One region of the Clostridium sp. DJ247 genome, then DNA from elsewhere that is predicted to be linked to it. Evidence: riboswitches for the same ligand, from Rfam matches in the RefSeq annotation. Region 1 holds a riboswitch; each other region holds the start of a gene.

The links. Region 1 has a riboswitch for S-adenosylmethionine ahead of cysC (adenylyl-sulfate kinase). Riboswitches for the same ligand answer to the same signal wherever they lie in the genome.
Region 2: linked by a shared signal. The riboswitch ahead of HGI79_RS13050 (YbaK/EbsC family protein) and the one ahead of cysC (adenylyl-sulfate kinase) in region 1 are both predicted to bind S-adenosylmethionine.
Region 3: linked by a shared signal. The riboswitch ahead of nifB (nitrogenase cofactor biosynthesis protein NifB) and the one ahead of cysC (adenylyl-sulfate kinase) in region 1 are both predicted to bind S-adenosylmethionine.
Region 4: linked by a shared signal. The riboswitch ahead of HGI79_RS10475 (nitrogenase component 1) and the one ahead of cysC (adenylyl-sulfate kinase) in region 1 are both predicted to bind S-adenosylmethionine.

What each region holds. Positions count from the first base shown of each region.
Region 1 covers NZ_JABAIW010000023.1:35,367-40,628, reverse strand. Annotated here, with positions in the region: gene HGI79_RS10890 (Cof-type HAD-IIB family hydrolase) at 1-616, shown strand, start outside; gene HGI79_RS10885 (Rrf2 family transcriptional regulator) at 797-1,231, shown strand; SAM riboswitch class I at 1,810-1,923, shown strand; gene cysC (adenylyl-sulfate kinase) at 2,277-2,867, shown strand; gene HGI79_RS10875 (adenylyl-sulfate reductase subunit alpha) at 2,915-4,603, shown strand; gene HGI79_RS10870 (ferredoxin family protein) at 4,587-4,901, shown strand; gene HGI79_RS10865 (ABC transporter ATP-binding protein) at 4,918-5,262, shown strand, end outside.
Region 2 covers NZ_JABAIW010000030.1:35,870-41,131, forward strand. Annotated here, with positions in the region: gene larE (ATP-dependent sacrificial sulfur transferase LarE) at 15-827, opposite strand; gene HGI79_RS13050 (YbaK/EbsC family protein) at 882-1,364, opposite strand; SAM riboswitch class I at 1,472-1,576, opposite strand; gene HGI79_RS13055 (transglutaminase domain-containing protein) at 1,909-3,075, shown strand; gene HGI79_RS13060 (DEAD/DEAH box helicase) at 3,181-4,749, opposite strand; gene HGI79_RS13065 (zinc-ribbon domain-containing protein) at 5,040-5,207, opposite strand.
Region 3 covers NZ_JABAIW010000022.1:6,817-12,078, reverse strand. Annotated here, with positions in the region: gene cysK (cysteine synthase A) at 1-289, shown strand, start outside; partial or broken gene HGI79_RS10450 (ABC transporter ATP-binding protein) at 326-1,229, shown strand; SAM riboswitch class I at 1,392-1,508, shown strand; gene nifB (nitrogenase cofactor biosynthesis protein NifB) at 1,849-3,216, shown strand; gene HGI79_RS10440 (nitrogenase component 1) at 3,324-4,664, shown strand; gene HGI79_RS10435 (nitrogenase component 1) at 4,720-5,262, shown strand, end outside.
Region 4 covers NZ_JABAIW010000022.1:18,289-23,550, forward strand. Annotated here, with positions in the region: gene HGI79_RS10475 (nitrogenase component 1) at 1-843, opposite strand, end outside; SAM riboswitch class I at 1,116-1,247, opposite strand; gene HGI79_RS10480 (aminotransferase class I/II-fold pyridoxal phosphate-dependent enzyme) at 1,399-2,922, opposite strand; gene HGI79_RS10485 (NifB/NifX family molybdenum-iron cluster-binding protein) at 2,928-3,308, opposite strand; partial or broken gene HGI79_RS10490 (nitrogenase component 1) at 3,429-4,466, opposite strand; gene HGI79_RS10495 (nitrogenase component 1) at 4,480-5,262, opposite strand, start outside.

The sequences.
Region 1 (5,262 bases):
AGATAAAGATGAAATTATATATAAGAGTATACTTGGTAAAAAATTATCTACAAAAATATTAAATATTTGCAGCAAATATGAAGCGGCATTAGAGTTTCATACTTCGCAGAAAATGTATCTTGGAAATAAGTTAGATAAATCTATTATTAATCTTCTTATGCAGAAAACTTTGCTTAAGGAAGAAAAAATAGAAATAATACATGTAAAAAATATAGAACAATGGAAAACTATTTTACATAATGAAGAGGAGAATATAGTCAAATGCATAATTTCTAATAGGAATGAAGAGGAGTTACAAAAAATTAGAAATGAAGTAGAGAAACTGGATGATGTAGAAGTGGTTAGTTCTGCAAGAGATAACATAGAAATTACTTGTAAAGGAACTTCTAAAGGAAGGGCAGTTGAAATTTTAGCTGGTTATTATAACTTGAAAAGAGAAGAGATAATAGCTATTGGAGATAGTGAAAATGATCTTTCAATGATAGAATATGCAGGTCTTGGAGTGGCTATGGGAAACGCAATAGATCTAGTAAAGAGAAAAGCCAACTATATAACAGACACCAATGATGAAGAAGGTGTAGCAAAGGCTGTTAATAAGTTTATAATGAATATATAGAGTTTCAAGTCTGAAACCCTATATAGAACTGGAACTTTTAAATTTAATTTATTCCACATAGCATATTACTAGATTATGCCACTGATAAATAGTATAATTAAAATAAATTTATTTTTTGTTATTTCATAATATATAATAATAGTAAGAATGTCAGATTATTTTACTAGGAAAGGAGAGCTTATGAAAGTTTCAACTAAAGGTAGATATGGGTTAAAAGCTCTTATTGACTTAGCTATATATTCAAAATCTGAGGTAGTTACACTAAAAAGTATTTCAGATAGACAAAATCTTTCAGAGGGATATTTAGAACAAATTTTTTCCGCTTTGAGAAAAAGTGGCTTTGTAATAGGGAGAAAAGGATCTCAAGGAGGCTATTTATTATCTAAGCCGGCAAATCAATTTACTATTGGTGAAATATTAAGAGCTCTAGAGGGAAAACTAGCTTTAGTAGATGTAGATGAAACAACTACTACTGATAAATTAGATAAATACATAAATAAAAATCTATGGAACATTATAAATAATAAAATAAACAATTATTTTGATTCTATTACTTTAGAGGATTTAGTTAACAAATATATGAGTGAAAAAGATAATATTATGTACTATATATAATTTATAAAATAAGAATTTAAATTCTAGGAGTTCAAGGTTTTCCTTGGCTTTAATTTGTATAATTTAAGATTCTACGTTATAATAAATAAAAATTATGAATTTAAAACCTATTGTTAAAAGTTCAAATATGGTGTTGACATTAAACCAATTACCAATTATAATTTACTTAACATATAGGAATAGTAGGAAATGCTTTGATGAGAAGAGTAAGCTATTAGGAAACTTTCAGAGAGAAATCTTTTTAGGTGTGAGAGATTTTGAGTTGAAAATAGTTGAAGTGCATCTCGGAGCTCTGAATTGAAGTTTAGTAGACTTCAGCGGATATGCCCGTTAAAGCATAAAAAGTAAGTTGTATTGATAGTTAGATTTATCACGTTTTTTTAAGATCATGATAAACAGAGTGGAACTGTGGAAGTTAACTTCTACCTCTGTAGAGAGGTAGAAGTTTTTTGTTTTATGGTATTTAAAAATTTACTAAAAAATTGAAAAAGTAATAATATTAATTGACAATTTAGTAAGAAAACAGTATAATATGTAGATATAAGTCGGATGTTTGTAACTTTGAAATATGTTACATATTCTTATCAAGAGCGGTGGAGGGACTGGCCCTATGAAGCCCGACAACCAACATTCTCATTCGAGTGTAACGGTGTCAATTCCTGCGGAATTACAGATATTCTGAGAGATAAGAAAAATGCTTAATTTAACTTGAAATAGTTTCAACTTAGATAAAAGGCTGTTTTTCTTATACTTGATAAGACAGCCTTTTATTTTTTATATATAATTATAGTATTAATAATAAAATACTAAGAATATTACAAGTTGTAAAATTATTATACAAAAAAGATGTAAAATTTTTATAAAATTAATAATAAATATTTTCGTTTGAAAAGATGGTTTAACTATTTTTCGTGATTTTTAGATGAGTATACTCATCTACATAATTTCTACATAAAAGTTTGATATTATAAAAAAGATGTGAAGTAATTTATAAATAATTTGGGGATATTCAATATTCCCTTAACTAAAAATATGAGGTGATTTTATGGATATAAAGGCAACTAATATAGTTTGGCACAATATGAATATTAAGAGGGAACACAGAGAAAATCTTTTAAAACAAAAGGGAAAGTTAATTTGGTTTACAGGACTTTCTGGATCAGGTAAGTCTACTGTAGCTTCAGCTCTTGAAAGTAAACTGCATAATATGGGCAAGCTCACTTACCTTTTAGATGGAGATAATGTAAGACACGGATTAAACTCCGATCTTGGATTTACAAAAGAGGATAGAATAGAGAACATAAGAAGAATAGCGGAAGTTTCAAAGCTTTTTGTAGATGCTGGGATTATTACCATAGGTACTTTTGTTTCTCCATTTAGAGAGGATAGAGAGAAGGTTAGAAAGTTACTAGGAGAAGATTTTATAGAAGTTTTCGTAGATTGTCCTTTAGAAGTTTGTGAACAAAGAGATCCAAAGGGTATATATAAAAAAGCTAGAAGCGGACAAATAAAAAACTTTACAGGAATAGACTCTCCTTATGAGAAACCTGAAAATCCTGAATTAATAGTATCTACACATTTAAATAGTTTAGAACAGTGTGTAGAATCTATTATAAGTTATCTCAATGATAACTAAAGTTAAACAATAGATATAGTTTAAAATAAAAATTAGGGAGTGACAGGATGGGACTAAATTTTGAAGTTTTAAATACTGATATTTTAGTAGTAGGAGGAGGAGCAGCCGGATGCTTTGCAGCACTTACTGCCGCTGAGGACCCTTCAATTCAGGTAATAATAGCAGAAAAAGCAAATATAAAAAGAAGTGGATGTCTTGCAGCAGGAGTTAATGCATTAAACGCATATATAGTAGATGGAGAAACTCCTGAATCCTTTGTTGATTATGTAAAAGAAGAATTTCATAACGTAGTTAGAGAAGATTTAATATATACTATAGCTAAAAAACTAAATGAAGTTACTAAAAAGGTAGAAGATATGGGACTTCCTATCTTGAAAGATGATAATGGAAAGTATGTTTCAAGAGGAAAGAGAAGTATAAAGATAAACGGAGAAAATATTAAACCTATACTAGCAGATGCAGTAAATAAAGAGAAAAACATTAAAATTTTAAATGGATTAAATATTATAGACTACATAGTAAAAGATGGAAAAGTGATAGGTGCCTATGGATTTTCAATTTACCAAGAAAAGTTCTTTGTAATTTATTCAAAAGCGGTTATATGTACTACAGGGGGAGCAGCAGGTATATACAAGCCTAATAACCCTACATTTTCAAGACACAAAATGTGGTACAGCCCTTTTAATACAGGTGCAGGCTATGCTATGGGCATAAGAGCTGGCGCAGAGATGACTACTTTTGAAATGAGATTTATAGCTTTAAGATGTAAAGATACTATAGCTCCTACAGGTACTATAGCTCAAGGTGTAAGAACACCACAAGTAAACAGCTCTGAGGAACGTTATGTTGCTAATTATGGAAAAGGTACTACAATTAATAGACTTTACTCAACTGTAATGGAGAATCTAGAAGGCAGAGGACCTTGTTTTTTAAAAACTAAAGACATAACTAAAGAACAAGAACAAGAATTGTTTAAAGCATATTTAAATATGGCACCAGCTCAAACCTTAAAGTGGGTAGATAGTAATACTTCCCCATCTACTGAGAATGTTGAAATTGAAGGAACTGAACCTTATATAGTAGGTGGACACACTGCTAGTGGATATTGGGTAGATACCAATAGAAAAACTACTATAGATGGGTTATATGCGGCTGGAGATGTAACAGGAGGAAGTCCTAAGAAATATGTAACAGGTTGTTTTGCTGAAGGAGAAATAGCTGCACAAGCTGCACTTAAATATATAGCAAAAGTAGAACAACAGACATTAGATAATGCAGAAATAGAAAATAAACTAAAAGAAGTTAATAAATTTTTTCAAAATGTAGATGCTACTTATACTATAGATCAAGTGGAAGAAGCTATGCAGAAAATAATGGATGAGTATGCTGGTGGAATATCACAAAACTATGTTTATACTAAGAGAAAATTAACTATTGCAGCTAAGAGAATTGATGAATTAATAGAAATAACTAATAAATTAAAAGCTAATGATTGCCACGAGCTACTATTTATATATGAAATAATTGATCGCTTATATGTGGCAAAAGTGCTTATAGCTCATCTTATAGCAAGAACTGAAACTCGTTGGAGATGTTATCAAGAAAACGCAGATTTCCCTAAAAAGGATGATGAAAACTGGCTCAAATATGTTAACTCCATATATAAAGATGGAAACATTGAAATTGTACTAAGGGATTTAGTTGGAAGGGATGAGGTCTATGAGTATAAAAATTAATAAAGAAAAATGTGTAGGTTGTAGTAGATGTATAGATGTTTGTCCAGGTAGCTTGATTTATAAAGATAAAGATGGAAAAGCATATATCAAATATGAAAAAAATTGTTGGGGATGCACAGCTTGTCTTAAAGAATGCGGAGCAGCAGCTATTAAGTATTATTTGGGAGCCGATATAGGTGGGAATGGTGCTTATTTATATGTAAAGCAGAAAAAAGAAGAATTAAGCTGGCACATTGTGGATAAAAACAATAATGAGACTGTAATAAGCACAAACAGGAAAGAGTCAAATAAATATTAAGGAGGGGGGATGAGGTTTGAGTTTAGTAATCGAGGGTTTAAGTAAAAAGTATAAAAAAGGTAACCAGGAATTTGAAACGCTTAGAAATATAAATTTAACTGTAAATGACGGAGAATTTGTATGTGTTTTAGGGCCCTCAGGATGCGGAAAGTCTACGCTTTTAAATATTATAGCTGGATTTGAAAAGCCCACAGGTGGAAAAGTTGTTCTAAATGGAAAAGAAGTAAATTCCCCAGGACCTGATAGAGCTGTTGTATTTCAAGAACATGCCCTGTTTCCTTGGTTAAAGGTTATAGACAATGTAGAATTTGGTATGAAGATAGCAGGGGTTCCTAAAAGTGAGAGAAGAGAAAAAGCACTG
Region 2 (5,262 bases), on a different contig from region 1:
ATGGTTATCTATAGTTATTTATTTAATTCCAATACTTCATTTAAACTTCCAGTTCTATATCCTTCCAAATCTAATGTAACATATTTAAATCCAAAGCTCTTCAATTGTTTTGATATAGTTTCAAACAAATCATTATTGAAAAGTTTTACTATGTTTTCCTTTGGAACTTCGATTCTTGCTAAGTTATTATGACTTCTAACTCTTACTGCTCTAAAGCCTAAATCAATAAGATATTTTTCTGCCCTTTCTACCCTATCTAGCTCTTCTATCTTTATTTCCACGTCATATGGGATCCTAGACAACAAGCAAGCATAAGATGGTTTATCCCAAGTTTTTAAATCTAATTCCTTGGAAAACTCTCTAATCTCAGCCTTTACTATACCATTCTCCAAAAGTGGACTTTTTATATCAAGTTCTTTTAAAGCTCTAAGTCCAGGTCTATAATCCTTAGTGTCATCTGCATTAGTTCCATCTACTACATATTTAAAATTTTCTTCAGCTGCTTTTTCTTTTATTTTTGTAAAAACAGCTGTTTTGCATAAATAGCATCTATCAGATGGATTAAATTTTATTTCATCTATAATTACAGGAACTTCTAAAAGTTCATGCTTTATACCTATTTCTTTTGCTGCAATCTTTGCTTCTTCAATTTCCCATTTAGGTATATAAGGTGCCACTACGGTTAAAGCTAATGCTTTATCTCCCAAAGCCTCTTTTGCTACTTTAGCTACAAAGGTACTATCAACACCACCTGAAAAAGCCACAACTACACTTTCTAATTTTTTCAAATAGTTGATTAAATTTTTATATTTTATGTTTTCTATCATTTAGATTACACTCCTACTACTATATATTTTTTATTTATTAAATAAGCTGCCACCTTAATGGTAGGCATAACTATTTTCATGTTGACAAATATCAAGCCATTGTCCATCAGTTAAATCCATCAACTCTCTAGGTGCAACTTTTACAACAAAGTTTTTCAATCCAGCACATATATATATATAACTAATCTTTTTCAAAGAAACATCAATATAAACTTTTAGTGGTTTTTTTAGCCCCAAGGGACTTAGCCCTTCCAAAGGATGCCCTGTTATATCTATAGTTTCATTATTAGTTAATATTTTCGGTTTCACTTTAAAATAATTTTCATACTTATTACTGCTTATTTTCAAATCTTCTGATACTACAATTAATATGCTATCATTTCTTACTTTAAAAGCTAAAGTTTTTCCAACACACTCTGTTTCCAATGTTCTTTCCTTATGTTCATTATAAAGTTCACTTTCATTATTTAAGAATTTTGTAACTGAGCATTCAAGTCCCCTGCTTAAAAAATGATTTATAACACTATCCATACCCATTTTTATTCTCCTTTCACTAAATTGATATTATATGGGGAACTTCTTACATATACAAATATAAAAAATCTTCCTGTAGATAAGCTACAAGAAGATTATATCATTCTAGTTCCTTATCTTTCAGGTTACCACCACCTGTTGGAATTAGCACCTTGAAACAAAGTTCAGGTTGCTGGACGTCATAGGGCCAATCCCTCAGTCTCTCTTGATAAGAAGTTCCATATTCACTTAACCTTATTATAACAAAACAGTAATTAATAATCAATATATTTTGTTATAAATTAATTTTAATACATTCTTAACCTTTCCAATAAGGAGCTTTACATAAAATTCCCCAATTGTATTTACATTGCCATTGTGTTTATTTATAAACTATGATACTAATAATATTGAATACTATTAGTATAACTACGTTTTATTTGTAATATTTGCTTTAAATAATCTATTATAGATTCAACAGGGATTGCTCTATTCTTAAGTCTTTGCAAAGCTGACAAGTTAAAATAATTTTAAAAATTTAAAGCTGATATAAGAAAAGGGAGATACTATGTTTAATAATAAACCTTTTAAAATTTTTTTAGGAATTACTATACTTTCAATATTAACTTTTTCTTTTTTATCTTATAGTGTTAATGGAAAAATATCCAAATCTGTTAACAATTCATCAACTAACAATAGTGCTGAAGTAAATAATACAATTATTAGTAATTATGATGATTATTATAATGCAGTTAAGAAAGCTATGAGTAACTATGATAGCAGCATAACTCTTAGAATAAAAAATTATAATAAGAAAATATATAACCTTGATGTATTTAATAAAATTTTAGAGAGTACTCCTGAATTAAATGGTATTTGTATAAAAGCTTCAAGTACAGTAAAATTTTCTATTCCTATTAAGTTAATAATAAATTTTGAGTACATTGACAGTAAAGAAAATCTGAAGAGTAAAGACAAGATAGTACATGAAAAGATTCAACAAATTGTAAATAGTGTAATTAAACCGGGCATGAGAGATTATGAAAAAGAGGCAGCTCTTCATGATTATATAATAAATAACTCTAAATACGATAACAGATTCTATACAGGTAATATGCCCAAAGAATCTAATACAGCTTATGGTATCTTAATAAAAGGCATTGGTGTATGTCAAGGATATGCAGAAGCTATGGACATGCTATTGAAAGCCGTTGGTATTGAATCTATACTAGTAATTGGTGATGCTAATGACAGTAAAAATTGGATTAGCCATGCTTGGAATATAGTTAAAATAGGTGGTGAATATTATCACCTAGATACAACTTGGGATGATCCTACTACCCGTGATGGTTCAAATCATCTTAGGCATTCTTATTTTAACGTTACAGATGAACAGATTAGTAAAAATCATAGATGGGATAGAAGTAAATATCCTAAATGCATAAATACTCAGTATAACTTTAATAATTTAAACTTAGTTGAAAAAGATGAATCTGGAAACATTATAACTGTAGTTAAAAATTATAGTGAATTTTATAAGACTATAAAGAATGCTCTTGGTAATAGTACTACTAGTGTAAGTATAAAAATTTTAAATTATGATGGAAATATCTATGATGTAGAACAGTGCGTTAGTAAAGCTTATGATGCTTTAAAAAGAGGTGGAAAATTTAGTTGGGTTAGCTATAATGACGAACTAAATAATTCTAAATATATAACCATAGATTTTCAGTAATTAATAACATATAACCACCAGACTGGTATATATGACGTCATACTGGTGGTTATTATATTCTATAGACATAGGTTTCCTGTAGACAACCTCGTTAACCTTATATCCTTATCTTTTTTTAGATATCTCAATTTTAACTTTTCTTCCACATAAATTTTTACCTTGGCAATACTTTAATATGGAATCAACGGAATCCTCATTTACATCAATAAATGAAAACTTTTCAAGAATATCTATGTTACCTATATCTACTCTACTACTGGTAACATTATCATTTAAAAACTGGATTAGCTGTTTAGGGTTAAGCCTATCCATACGTCCTACGGTGATAAATAATCTTGTAAAATTAGATGTTGATCCTATAAGATTTTCTGTATAATCGTAGCTTATTTCTTTTTCGTAAATCATTTTTAATAAAGCAGCTGCTACATCAACTAAATTGAATTCTTCATCCAATTCTGCCGCCAAAGGAACAAACTTTTTATAGTCTTCAGTTTCAAGTGTTTCCTTTATTTTCACAACTATACTCTTATATTTTGATAAAAATATCTCATCAACTGTTGGGATTTCTTTTCTTTTTATTTTACTTTTTGTATATTTTTCAATCTGTTTAAGAGTCATATATTCTCTAGCGGTAACAAGAGTATACGCAACTCCTTCTCTCTTAGCTCTTCCAGTTCTACCAATTCTATGAACATAAGATTCTATATCCTGCGGAAGATCATAATTAATAACATGAGATACATTTTCAACATCAATACCTCTTGCTGCAACATCAGTAGCTACTAAGAAATCTAAATTACCTTCTTTGAATCTTTTTAAAGTGTTTGATCTGTGATTTTGGCTCATATCTCCATGCATGCCTTCTACATTATAGCCTCTTGCCTGCATAGTATCTACTAATTCATCTACACCACGTTTTGTCTTGCAGAAAATTATGGCTGCAGTAGGTTCTTCAGCATCTAATATTCTACATAAGCATTCAAATCTATCCTTTTGTTTAATTTCATAATAATATTGAGACACAGTAGCTACTGTCATTTCATTTTTTACAATTGATACATGCTTACTATCAGGTTTCATATATCCTTTAGCTAATTTTTTAATTTCATTTGGCATGGTTGCTGAAAATAATAATGTCTGTCTATCCTTATTACAGTTTTTAATAATTTCTTCTATATCATCAATAAATCCCATGTTTAGCATTTCATCAGCTTCATCAAGTATAAAAAATCTAATAGCACTAAGATTAATAACCTTTCTTCTTATCAAATCTAATACTCTACCTGGAGTTCCAACTACTATATCTATTCCTTTTTTTAGAGCTTTGATTTGTCTTTCAATGGGCTGACCACCATACACAGGCAGCAGCTTTACTCTTGTATACTTAGCTATACGATTCAATTCATCGTTTACCTGAATTGCTAATTCTCTTGTAGGCGTTAATACTATACTGCTTATTTTTCCACCTAATTCACCTATATTATTTAAAACCGGAGCTCCAAAAGCAAGAGTTTTTCCGGTACCTGTCTGTGCCTGACCAATAACGTCATGACCTTCTAGGAGAATAGGTATTACCTCAGCCTGAATTTTTGAGGGTTCTTCAAATCCCATATCATCTATAGCCTTCAATATGTTTTCATTTAGACCTAAATCATAAAACTTTTTATTTTCCATTAACATTCCTTCTTTCAATTAATTATTTCTTTTGAATAATATTATTTGTTTATTATAAAAACTCATAATAAATTATTTAATCTACTTCATTACAAATTAAACTGTTATTTATGTGTACTATATAAAGTTTTAACCCTATATTCAAATATATACACTAATAAAAACATTTCTAAGTATTGTTATATTTCAACAACATATATTTTTAGTTTAACCTATAAATTCCACAAAATTAATAACAATAAAAAAACCCTATAAGAGTTATCTCTCATAGAGTTTATCCACAAATAGAATTATCTTCTGAATTCTCTATTGTTGTTTTGTTGTTTTCTAGCTCTTCTGCAATCAGCACATCTTTGTGGCTCATTTTCAAAACCTTTTTCTTTATAGAAAGCTTGCTCGCCTTCTGTAAAAACAAATTCTTTTCCACAATCTTTACAAACTAAAGTCTTATCTGCCATTTCAACATTCCTCCTTTTTATAGTTAAGATTTAAACTGATTTACATAACTTCTTA
Region 3 (5,262 bases), on a different contig from region 1:
AAATCCAGCACCGCATAAAATCCAAGGAATAGGAGCAGGTTTTATACCAGATGTACTAAATATAGAAATAATAGATGAGATTTTTAAAGTAAAAAATGAAGAAGCTTTTGAAGCAGCTAGAAGACTTGCTAGTGAAGAAGGGATTTTAGTGGGAATTTCTTCTGGTGCTGCTGCTTTTGCGGCGCTGCAAATAGCTAAAAGAACAGAAAATAAAGATAAAAAAATTGTAGTTATACTTCCAGACACTGGTGAAAGATATTTAAGTACAGAACTATTTGCTCAGAAATAAGAACTTCAAATTTAAAAAAAGGAGGATATCATATTTATGAGTTATGAAAGTATATTAGATGTGGGTTTGACTTCTAAAGAAAATAAAGGTGTAAAAGATAAAATTGTTGCAAAAAATGTAGGGCTTGTATATAACTTAAAAAACTCTAAATTAGCAAAAAAGGAAGAATTTGTAGCTGTTAAAGATTTTAATCTTAATGTGAGAAATGGGGAATTTATTTCAATTGTTGGTCCAAGCGGATGTGGAAAATCAACTTTTTTAGATATAGCCTCTGGCTTGGTTACAAAAAATACCGGTGAAATTTATATTGATGGGAAGCTTGTAAAAGGTCCTGCACTAGACCGTGGTATAGTAATGCAAGGTTATGCTCTTTTTCCTTGGAGAACGGTCCAGAAAAATGTTGAATTTGGATTAGAAATAAAAAGGATAAAAAAAAGATAGAGCAGAAATAAGCAAAAAATATATTGAATTGGTAGGTTTAAAAGGCTTTGAGTCAAGATATCCTCATGAACTGTCTGGTGGCATGAGGCAAAGAATAGCTATTGCTAGGGCTTTAGCTTATGATCCTGAAGTACTGCTTATGGATGAACCTTTTGCTGCTGTTGATGCTCAGACAAGGGAGTCTCTGCATGTAGAATTGCTTAGAATATGGGAGAAGACAAATAAAACTATAATATTTGTTACCCATAGTATTGAAGAAGCAGTTTTTTTATCGGATAGAGTAGCTGTAATGACAAGGAATCCAGGTACTGTTAAAGAAATTATTGATATTAATTTGCCAAGACCTAGAGATAACGGAGATTTAAGATCATCTACAGATTTCAGTTTGTTGAGACATAAAATATGGGAGTTGCTTCAAGATGATTCCAAAGAAACTAAAAAAACCGTACAAAATTCAAAGAATGTAGCACAGGAGATATCTTCTTATGCAACATTATAAAAAAAAGAAGTTATTTATGGAAGGCACAATAGTTAATAAAAAACTTATTTAAATATTTTGGGTATTGACATGGAATAACATATTTAGTATTATTTATATAAAGTATATATTTACTATATCTTATTAAGCGTTTTAGTTTTTTATAAAAATTAAATATGATTGTTCTTATCAAGAGCGGTGGAGGGACTGGCCCTATGAAGCCCGACAACCGGTACCTATTATTAGGTGTAGCGGTGTCAATTCCTGCAGAATAGTTTTTACTAATCTGGTAGATAAGAAAAATAGTAGTTTTATGGAATAAATTTTGTTAATGAAAGCTATTTTTCTTATTTAGAGAAAGATAGCTTTTTATTTTTATGAAAAATCCTTAACTGTAGATATGAAAGCCATTTGGTAATAAAGATTTTTAAAAATAACTTGTTAGTTGCAATATTATATTTTATGATTTTACATTAGTTGATCAGAAAGACTGAAGACTAGTAAACTGTTTTACAGTGGATAGCTTTGGTCTTTTTTATTTTATCTAAAAAGATAACTAATTTAATAGCTTTCATAATTATGATATAAGGTCATTAATTTAAAGAATAATTATATGAAGTAGGTATAGGAGATGAATATAATGTCAGTAAATCAATATGAACTAAAAAATATTCAAGAAAAAACAGCCTCACACCCTTGCTATAACCAAGGAGCTCATCAATATGCTAGAATGCATATACCAGTAGCACCAAAATGTAATGTTAGCTGCAATTTTTGTAGTAGAAAATATGATTGTGTAAATGAAAGTAGACCTGGTGTAACAAGTGAGGTTTTAACACCAGAGGAAGCACTTGAAAAATTTAAATTAGTAAAGAGCAAAATAAATAATTTAACAGTTCTTGGCATAGCGGGGCCGGGAGATCCTTTAGCTAATTTTGATGAAGTTAAAAAATCTATTGAGCTAATTAGAGAAGAATCTCAAGAAACAACCTTCTGTTTATCTACTAATGGATTAATGTTACCTTTTTATGCTAAGGAACTAGTGGAGTTAGGAGTTTCCCATGTAACAATAACTATAAATGCAGTTGATTCTAAAATAGGTGGCAAAATTTATAAATGGATTAACTACTTGGGAAATAACCTTACAGGAGAAGAAGCAGGAGCTACACTTTTAAATAATCAATTATCTGGACTTAAATATTTAACTTCTAAGGGAGTTATTTGTAAAGTTAATATTGTAATGATTAAAGGTATTAATGACCAGCATATTCCAGACATAGTTAAAAAGGTTAAGGAATGTGGAGCTTATGTTACTAATATAATGAGAATGATACCTGTAGAAGGTAGTGTATTTGCAAATCTATCTAGTGTTAGTAATGCTGAATTAAATGAAATGAGAAAAAAATGCCAACTAGATCTAAGACAAATGTATCACTGTAAACAGTGTAGAGCTGATGCTATAGGTATTTTGTCACAGGATATTTCTGCAGACTTTAGGGATAAAGGTTGCGAAAGTAATGGTTGTGGAAGTAAAGGGTGCGGAAGTATAAATAAATTAAAAGAAAAAGATATAGAGAGAATTGAAAATAATAAAGAAGAGAGTATTAAGGATGATAAAAAAGCATATAGGTTTGCTATATCAAGTAAATCAGGTATAAATATAGATCAACATTTTGGTCATGCATCGGAATTTTACATTTATGATTATATAAATGGTGAAATCAAATTTGTAGAAAAAAGATCTATAGATAAATATTGTAATGGAGTAGAAGAATGTGATGAGCATGAGGATAAAATTCTAAGAATTATAGAAAAGATAAAGGAATGTGATGCTGTATTAACCTTTAGAGTAGGTTTTGAACCTACAAAAAAATTAGTAGAAAAAGGGATACAAATATTTCAAATGTATGAGCCAATCAATAAAGGTATAGAAAAAGCAGTAGAATTGTTAAGAGCGAATGCTAATGTAGTTTTTGTGTCAAAAGATGTAAAGGAAACGAATTTATAGTTGACCAGAAATACTGGAGACTTAGATTTCTCAATGTTAACTCAGTGAGATATTCTAAGTCTATTTTGTTTATATTAAGAATTTTATTAATTAGGTAGGGGGATAACATGAGCAAATTTGTTGATAGACCCAGGTATACATGTGCTTTAGGAGGGGCTTTAGGTACAATTCGTGCATTACATCGAACTATTCCTATAATTCATGCAGCACCAGGTTGTGGTAGTAATCTTTCAAATGCAATAAGCCCAGGAGCAGGTCATTTTGGAAGCGGATACGCTTCAGGTATGTCATTACCAAGTTCTAATGTTATAGAAAAACATATAGTATTTGGTGGTGAGAAAAGATTAAAGGAGCAAATACAAACTACCCTTGAAATAATGGATGGTGATTTATATGTGGTAGTAACAGGTTGTATGGTGGAAATGATAGGTGATGATACTAAAAGTGTTACTGGTGAATTTGCTAATAGTGAAAAGCCTGTTTTAAATGTAGAAACAGGTGGATTCAAAGGTAACTCTTATACAGGCTATGATTTGCTTCTAGAAGCATTGTTTAAAGAATTTGTTATAAAAAAAGAGGAAAAGAAACAAGATGTAGTAAATATATTTGGTTTAGTACCAGGTCAAGATGCTTTTTATAAAGGTAATTTGAGAGAATTAAAAAGACTTTTAAGTAAGCTTGGGTTTAAAGCTAATACTTTCTTTGGAGAAGAGGAAACTTTAGAAGATCTTAAAAATGCGGGTGATGCAAGACTAAATATAATAGTTTCAGATATTTATGGAATTAAGCCTGCTAAGGTTTTTGAAGAAATACATAAGACACCTTTTATTTCCACTTCAATACCAATAGGGGCAAGACAAACTGCAGAGTTTTTACGTATTGTAGGAAAGGCATTAGATGTTAAAGAAGAAACTATAGAGAATGTTATAAAAAAGGAAAAAGAAATATACTACGACTATTTTGAAAGAATATCTGATATATTTAATGACATTGATTTTCAACGTTATGGAATTGTAGTCGGTGATTCAAATTATGTACCAGCAGTAAGCAAATTTATATCAGATGAATTAGGTTGGTTGCCTTCACTTGCTGTTATTACAGATTTTTTAACTGAATCTCAAGAACAGATATTGTTATCAAGATTTGAAAATTATGCATCAGGGCTTAAACCTAAAGTTTTCTTTGATACAGATACTTCAGCAGTAAGAAAATATTTAAAAGATATATGGCCTCAAAATAATGGTAGTAAATATTATGACTCTTTAGGGGCAGCAGTAATAATAGGAAGTGCTTTTGAGAGAGATGTTGCACAAGAATTTGGTTATCCACTTCTAACGGTTTCTTTCCCTGTAACTAACAGATCTGTACTAAGCAGGGCTTATGCTGGTTTTTATGGTGGATTAAACTTAGTGGAAGATTTAATAAGTATACACGTAAGTGGTAGATAGGGGGCTAAAAGATTAACATCTTTTAGTAAAGTATAAGAAATATAGGAGGGAAAATATGAATTATATAAATAATGAAAAAGCACCCGTTCGTGAAGATAGATTAAAAGCCATTAATGCTTTTGGAGGTAGCTGCAGTTTCCTACAAGATTGTGCCAAAAAAGGATGTCTCAATGGATATGAAAGAAGTTTTGGACAAACTCAAGGCTGTCAATTTACCTTAAGTCTTGCAATTATTAATACTCTTCGTAATTCAGTTATTATAATGCATGGACCAATAGGTTGCGGTGCTTCTAGTATAGGAACTCTAGGCACAAGCAAAACCTTTAAGCAGCTTAGGGATCCTAATGCCAATGGATTAATATGGTTAAATACTAATTTAGACGAACATGATGTTATAAATGGTGGAGAAAATAAGCTGAGAGAAACAGTGTTATATGCAGATAAAGAATTTAGACCAGATGCAATTATAGTAGCTAATGCATGTGTACCTGCATTAATAGGTGATGATGTGGAGTCTGTTTTATTACAGCTTCAAAATGAAGTATCAGCTACCTTAGTACCTGTTCATTGTGAGGGTTTTAGAACTAAAATTATGGCC
Region 4 (5,262 bases), on a different contig from region 1:
CAAGGCTGCTGCCATATATGAGGACAGAGTGTTACAAAAACCCACAGTAGCCGCTGCTTCTGAAATTTGTTCCAAGTCTTCTACAGTTGCTAGATCAATGACATAGTTAACTCTTAGTCCTAACTCTGCTAACATTGGTTTAAATATATCTGATCCCCACAGGTTAATAACATTCACCAAATCTTCTTGTTTTTTAGGATTTCTACGTGCAATTTGACGTACAATTCCATGCTGTGTTGCATCAAATCCAGTACTCCAATGTTTGGATTTAAATCCTTCACAATGTAGAGGAATAACAGGAATATTTAATTCTTTCTCAAATTTGCTTGCCACACTATCTATATCATCACCTATGATTCCAGTAGCACAGGAAGCGGCAATAAATATTGCTTTTGGATTATAACGTTCCCAAGCATCACGTATAGTCTGTTCAAGTTTCTTAATTCCTCCAAATACTATGTCACCCTCTTGTAAATTGGTACAAATTGCATGCATATTTTCTACAGGTAAATTACGCATTGCAAGACCATTACGATATATAGAGTTGTATATTACTTGACCTGCTGCACATCCTATAGGCGAATGTTGAATGAGCACTGCACCACGAACATGACCTGCTTGACATTCTACCATCTGCTCACTGCAAACTGATCCTTGGGTAAAAGGTCCCCTAAATTCGCAAAGTTTACATGATTTCTTCCCATCACCACCGCCGCAACCTCTACGAGCGTTAACCGATTCCTGTGCCAAATCTGATGCTTTACCATCCCATGCAATTATAGTGCCAAGACGCTGTTCACGGCTTTGTACTACTGGAGTATTTAGATTAATTTTCTTCTTCATTATGTGTCCTCCTTTTAAATAAATTTTTTGAAAATAAACAAAGACTAAGTTATCTCAATAAAATTAAGACAACTTAGTCTCCAGTGTTTCTGGTCAACTAAAAAATTTTATAAATTGTGCCATATTTACTTTTTCTAGAGAAAATAATTAATCATTTATAATCCCAGAACTGTATTATATGGTCATATTAACTAAATTTAAAAGGCCATCTTTCCTAAACCTAAGAAAAATAGCCTTCGTTAACGAAAAATCATTTCACAAAACTACTACTTTTCTTATCTTCCAGTATAGTACAAAATTGTACTATTTACTCTGTAGGAATTAACACCGATACATTTAAAGTAAATATAAATGCCGGTTGTTGGGTTTCATAGGGCCAGTCCCTCCGCCTCTCTTGATAAGAATATACATATTAAGTTTACAAAAACTTCTAATAATTATACGTGCTGTATAACATATAATTATTATATTGGAAACATTTATCCCTGTCAATACCTAAAAAATAAGTTTTATCCATTACACCTAACTTTTCCCTATATCCTTTTTTACCTTAATCTAACTTTGTAATAGTATTTTCAACCTACTTTTCCCAAGTTGGTCTGCCTTTATAATTGCCTGCTCAATTAAGTTACTATTTACTTCAAAATTTATCTTGTCCAATTCCTCTGCTGCTATATTTACTCCGTTAGCAACATTAGCAATTTTTTCAGGTACTGAATCCTTTATTCCTAACTGTTCTAGCGTAACGGGAAGATTTAATAAGTTAAGAAAATCAATAAGCTCTTCTATTTCTTTTTGTAGCTTACCCTCTAATATAAACTGAACAATTAACCCGAATATTACTTTTTCTCCGTGAAGACTTTCGTGGGTTTCTGGAATAGCTGTTAAGCTGTTATGAATTGCATGAGCTATTGCGGCTCTATGATTTCCTCCATTAATACTTCCAACAAGATCAGCCAGTATTATAATAGCATCTATTACTTCGCTTACTTCTTTGTTTACATGATTTTTTTCTATTTCCTTTGCAGCTGATACTGAACTATTATGCAATATATCAAGTGCAAGCTTTGCAGTCTGCAAACCAATTCTCAGCGAAATATCATTATTTCCTTCTATAGAATTAGGAGCTGCTTCATACCATTTTACTATAGTATCACCTATACCAGCGTTAAGGTATCTTACTGGTGCATTAGCAATTATTCTAGTATCCGCTAAAACAAGCTTGGGGGATGTATTAAGTATATTAAAATCAGTAACTTTTCCACTTTCATCATATAAGCTTGCAAGAGCCGCTATTTGAGCTATTGCATTGACATTGATAGGTAGTCTTATCTTATTAAGGTAGCTTATGAGTTCTGAATTAGCAATACCGTAACCTATTCTTAGAGATGCAAGTCCATAAACTTTAGAAAAAGTTCTTAGAATAATTACATTAGGATACCTATCTATAAGTTTTATTGAATCAGGATAATCATCACTTGTTGTAAATTCATCATAAGCTTCATCTAATACAACAATTATATCTGAAGGTGTTTCTTCCAAAAATTTTTCTAATTGTTTTTCTCCAAAAATTGTTCCTGTTAGGTTATTAGGATTACATAGCCATATTACTTTTGTTTTATCCGTAATCTTGCTTTTTATATGCTCCAGATTAATTGCATGATTTTCTAAAGGAACACTTACGATAACTCCATTCATTGATAAGGTAACTACCTTATACCATCCAAAGGTAGGTTCTGGTATAATAGACTCCTCGTCAGCATTAATGAAGGCTTGAGCAATCAAAGACAATAATTCAAAAGAACCATTACCAAAAATCAGCTGTTCCTGCTCAACGTTGTTTATTTCTGCTAATTTACTCCTAAGCTGTCTGCAAAAACCGTCTGGATAAAGATATAGGTTTTTTGAAGCTTCCTCTATTGCTACTTGTACAGAGGGCGAACACCCCATAGTATTTTCATTTGCAGATAGTCTTATAATTTTATTTAATCCTAATTCTCGTTCAATTTCTTCTAGGGACTTTGCTGGGGTGTATGAAGAAATATCATTCAACGCCTCTCTATATTTTAATACAGCCATAATAATTATGCCTCCCTAGTTCTAACCACATCAATTTTAGAGTAGTATTTTATTAATTTTTTCAAAGCATTTTCGATATAATCCTGTATGTCAAAAGCTTCTATTCCTCTACTTCTTAAAACCCTCACAGCTCCATTTCCTATTTGAGCAACCAACACTGCTCTGCAGCCTTCAAGTGTTTCTACTGATGTCAAAAGTCTATTATCATCATGCCCACCATTATTGCAAAAATGGTGAGCCTTTCTTAATTCTAAAAATTTATAATTATTATCTTCTACTTCAAAAACTAAAAACTCTGTAGTTCTGCCAAAATGCTGATCTATTATTTTACCGTCACTACTTGCTACTGCTATCTTATAAGCCATCATAACACCTCTTATTCTCATAAAAATATTATCCTGTATTTTGAGTATCTCCTCCTTGTTCTAGTTGAATCTTGTAAGAACTACTGAATATATATCTTCTAAAAGTTTAAGTCCACCTGAATATCCCACATATGAACTATTTATCACCAATCTTTCATTATAGGTATATCCAGGACCCATTCCAAGTACAGCTCTTAATCCCTTAAGTTCTTTCTTAACTTCCTCTATTTTAGGTAAATACTTTGCTCTCTCTCTTTCTATATAAGCTTCAACTTCTGCTTCTTTATCTATAGCTTTACCTATTCCTCTAAGCCAAGTTTCAAATCCCGAAACCCCTAATGGGTTAATTGTTTTTACAAAGGGAACCCCATATTTTTCTTCCAGTCCATTTCCTAAGTATGAACCCAATACACCACATATACTTACTGTAGCAAGAGACTCAGACAAATGTGAAAGTTCCTCAATAGTTGAATTTTGATAAAAAAATACAGGCTCAACTCCAAAATTTTTAAATATCTCAATTATTTCATTTCTCGCACTTTCGTAGAAATTTTTAAAATTAATTTTGTTATTTTTCTTTTTCGGCGGCTTTACAATACTTGTAAGCACAGCATGATCTGAGGCATCAAAACCCGTAGCCCATATTCTTGATCTAAAACCTTCGCAATGAACAGCAGCTATAGGTACTGGTATTTCCTTTTTAAGATTTTCAACAACACTATCCACATCTTCACCTATAATACCTGTTAAACACGATGTTCCTACAAAGATTGCTTTTGGTTTGTATCTATTATATGTCTCTAATATTATTTCTTTAAGACTACCTGTAGCTCCAAATACTGTATCATGTTCATCCATATCAGTTCCTACAAATACAGTGGCATTTGTAACACCTCTTTTGGTTGCCAGCTGATCATTGTTAACTGTAGCACCAGGGGCTATTGCTGTACAGCCTGATGGTGCATGATTTATTATTGCTATATCTCTTATACCTGAAAGTTGTCCTAATGCACAACTAGCATTACATGTGCTGGACTGACTAAAGCATCTATCCTGATTTTTTAAAGTTCCGCATTTCGATTGGTTAACAATGTCATGAAGATCTCCACTATAACCTGTTACAGAACCTAAACGATTTTCTCTTGTTGGTACTGCTGATATTTTTAAATTGACTGTCATGAATCCTTCCTCCTTATTTATATGTTTCTAAAATATTTCCATATATATCTTCTGCTAATCTTAACCCTCCACTATAACCTATATAGCTTCTGTCAAGCACTAGTCTATGCATAACCGGTATTGATATATTTATACCAAAACCCTTTATTTCTGAAACAATATCTCTGTCCCAAGAACTTCCAAGAATTAATGGTGTATGATTAGTATGGTTATATTCCCTTAATCGTTGGTGTATTTTACCTCCATCAACTTCAAATAAAACATTAGAGGATGTACTCTTTGATAGATGTTTAAATTGATGTTTTATAGCTTCTTGATATTTTTCTGGCGTATCATCAGTAATATATTGTTCTCCAGGTAAAATTCCCAGTTCGTTTACTAAAAACTTACTAATCCCTAATGCATAGGAGGAATCTGCAATATTAAAAAATCTGCCTGCTAAATCATAGCGAAACTCTATGAAGAAATCTGCAGATCTTTCAATATAATAATAAAATTTTTTCTCTTTCTTCTTAATAAAATTCTCAGCTTTTGCTTTATCTAAGCCAGCAAATTCAGCAACTTCTCTTAAAAATTTACTGGTTTCTTTCGCTCCTATTGGCAAAACTGGGTAATGCAGATATGGAGTTCCATACTTATCTTTTAGCAATTCAGCAGTTTTTAATCCTACCCAAGGTGAAAGCACTAAATTGAACTGTGCATTAGGAATTGTTTTCCACTCCTCAGCTCCGCTAGATTCAGGTCCAAATAATATGTTAACCTTAAGATCTATACCTTCTAGTAAATGTTTTATCTC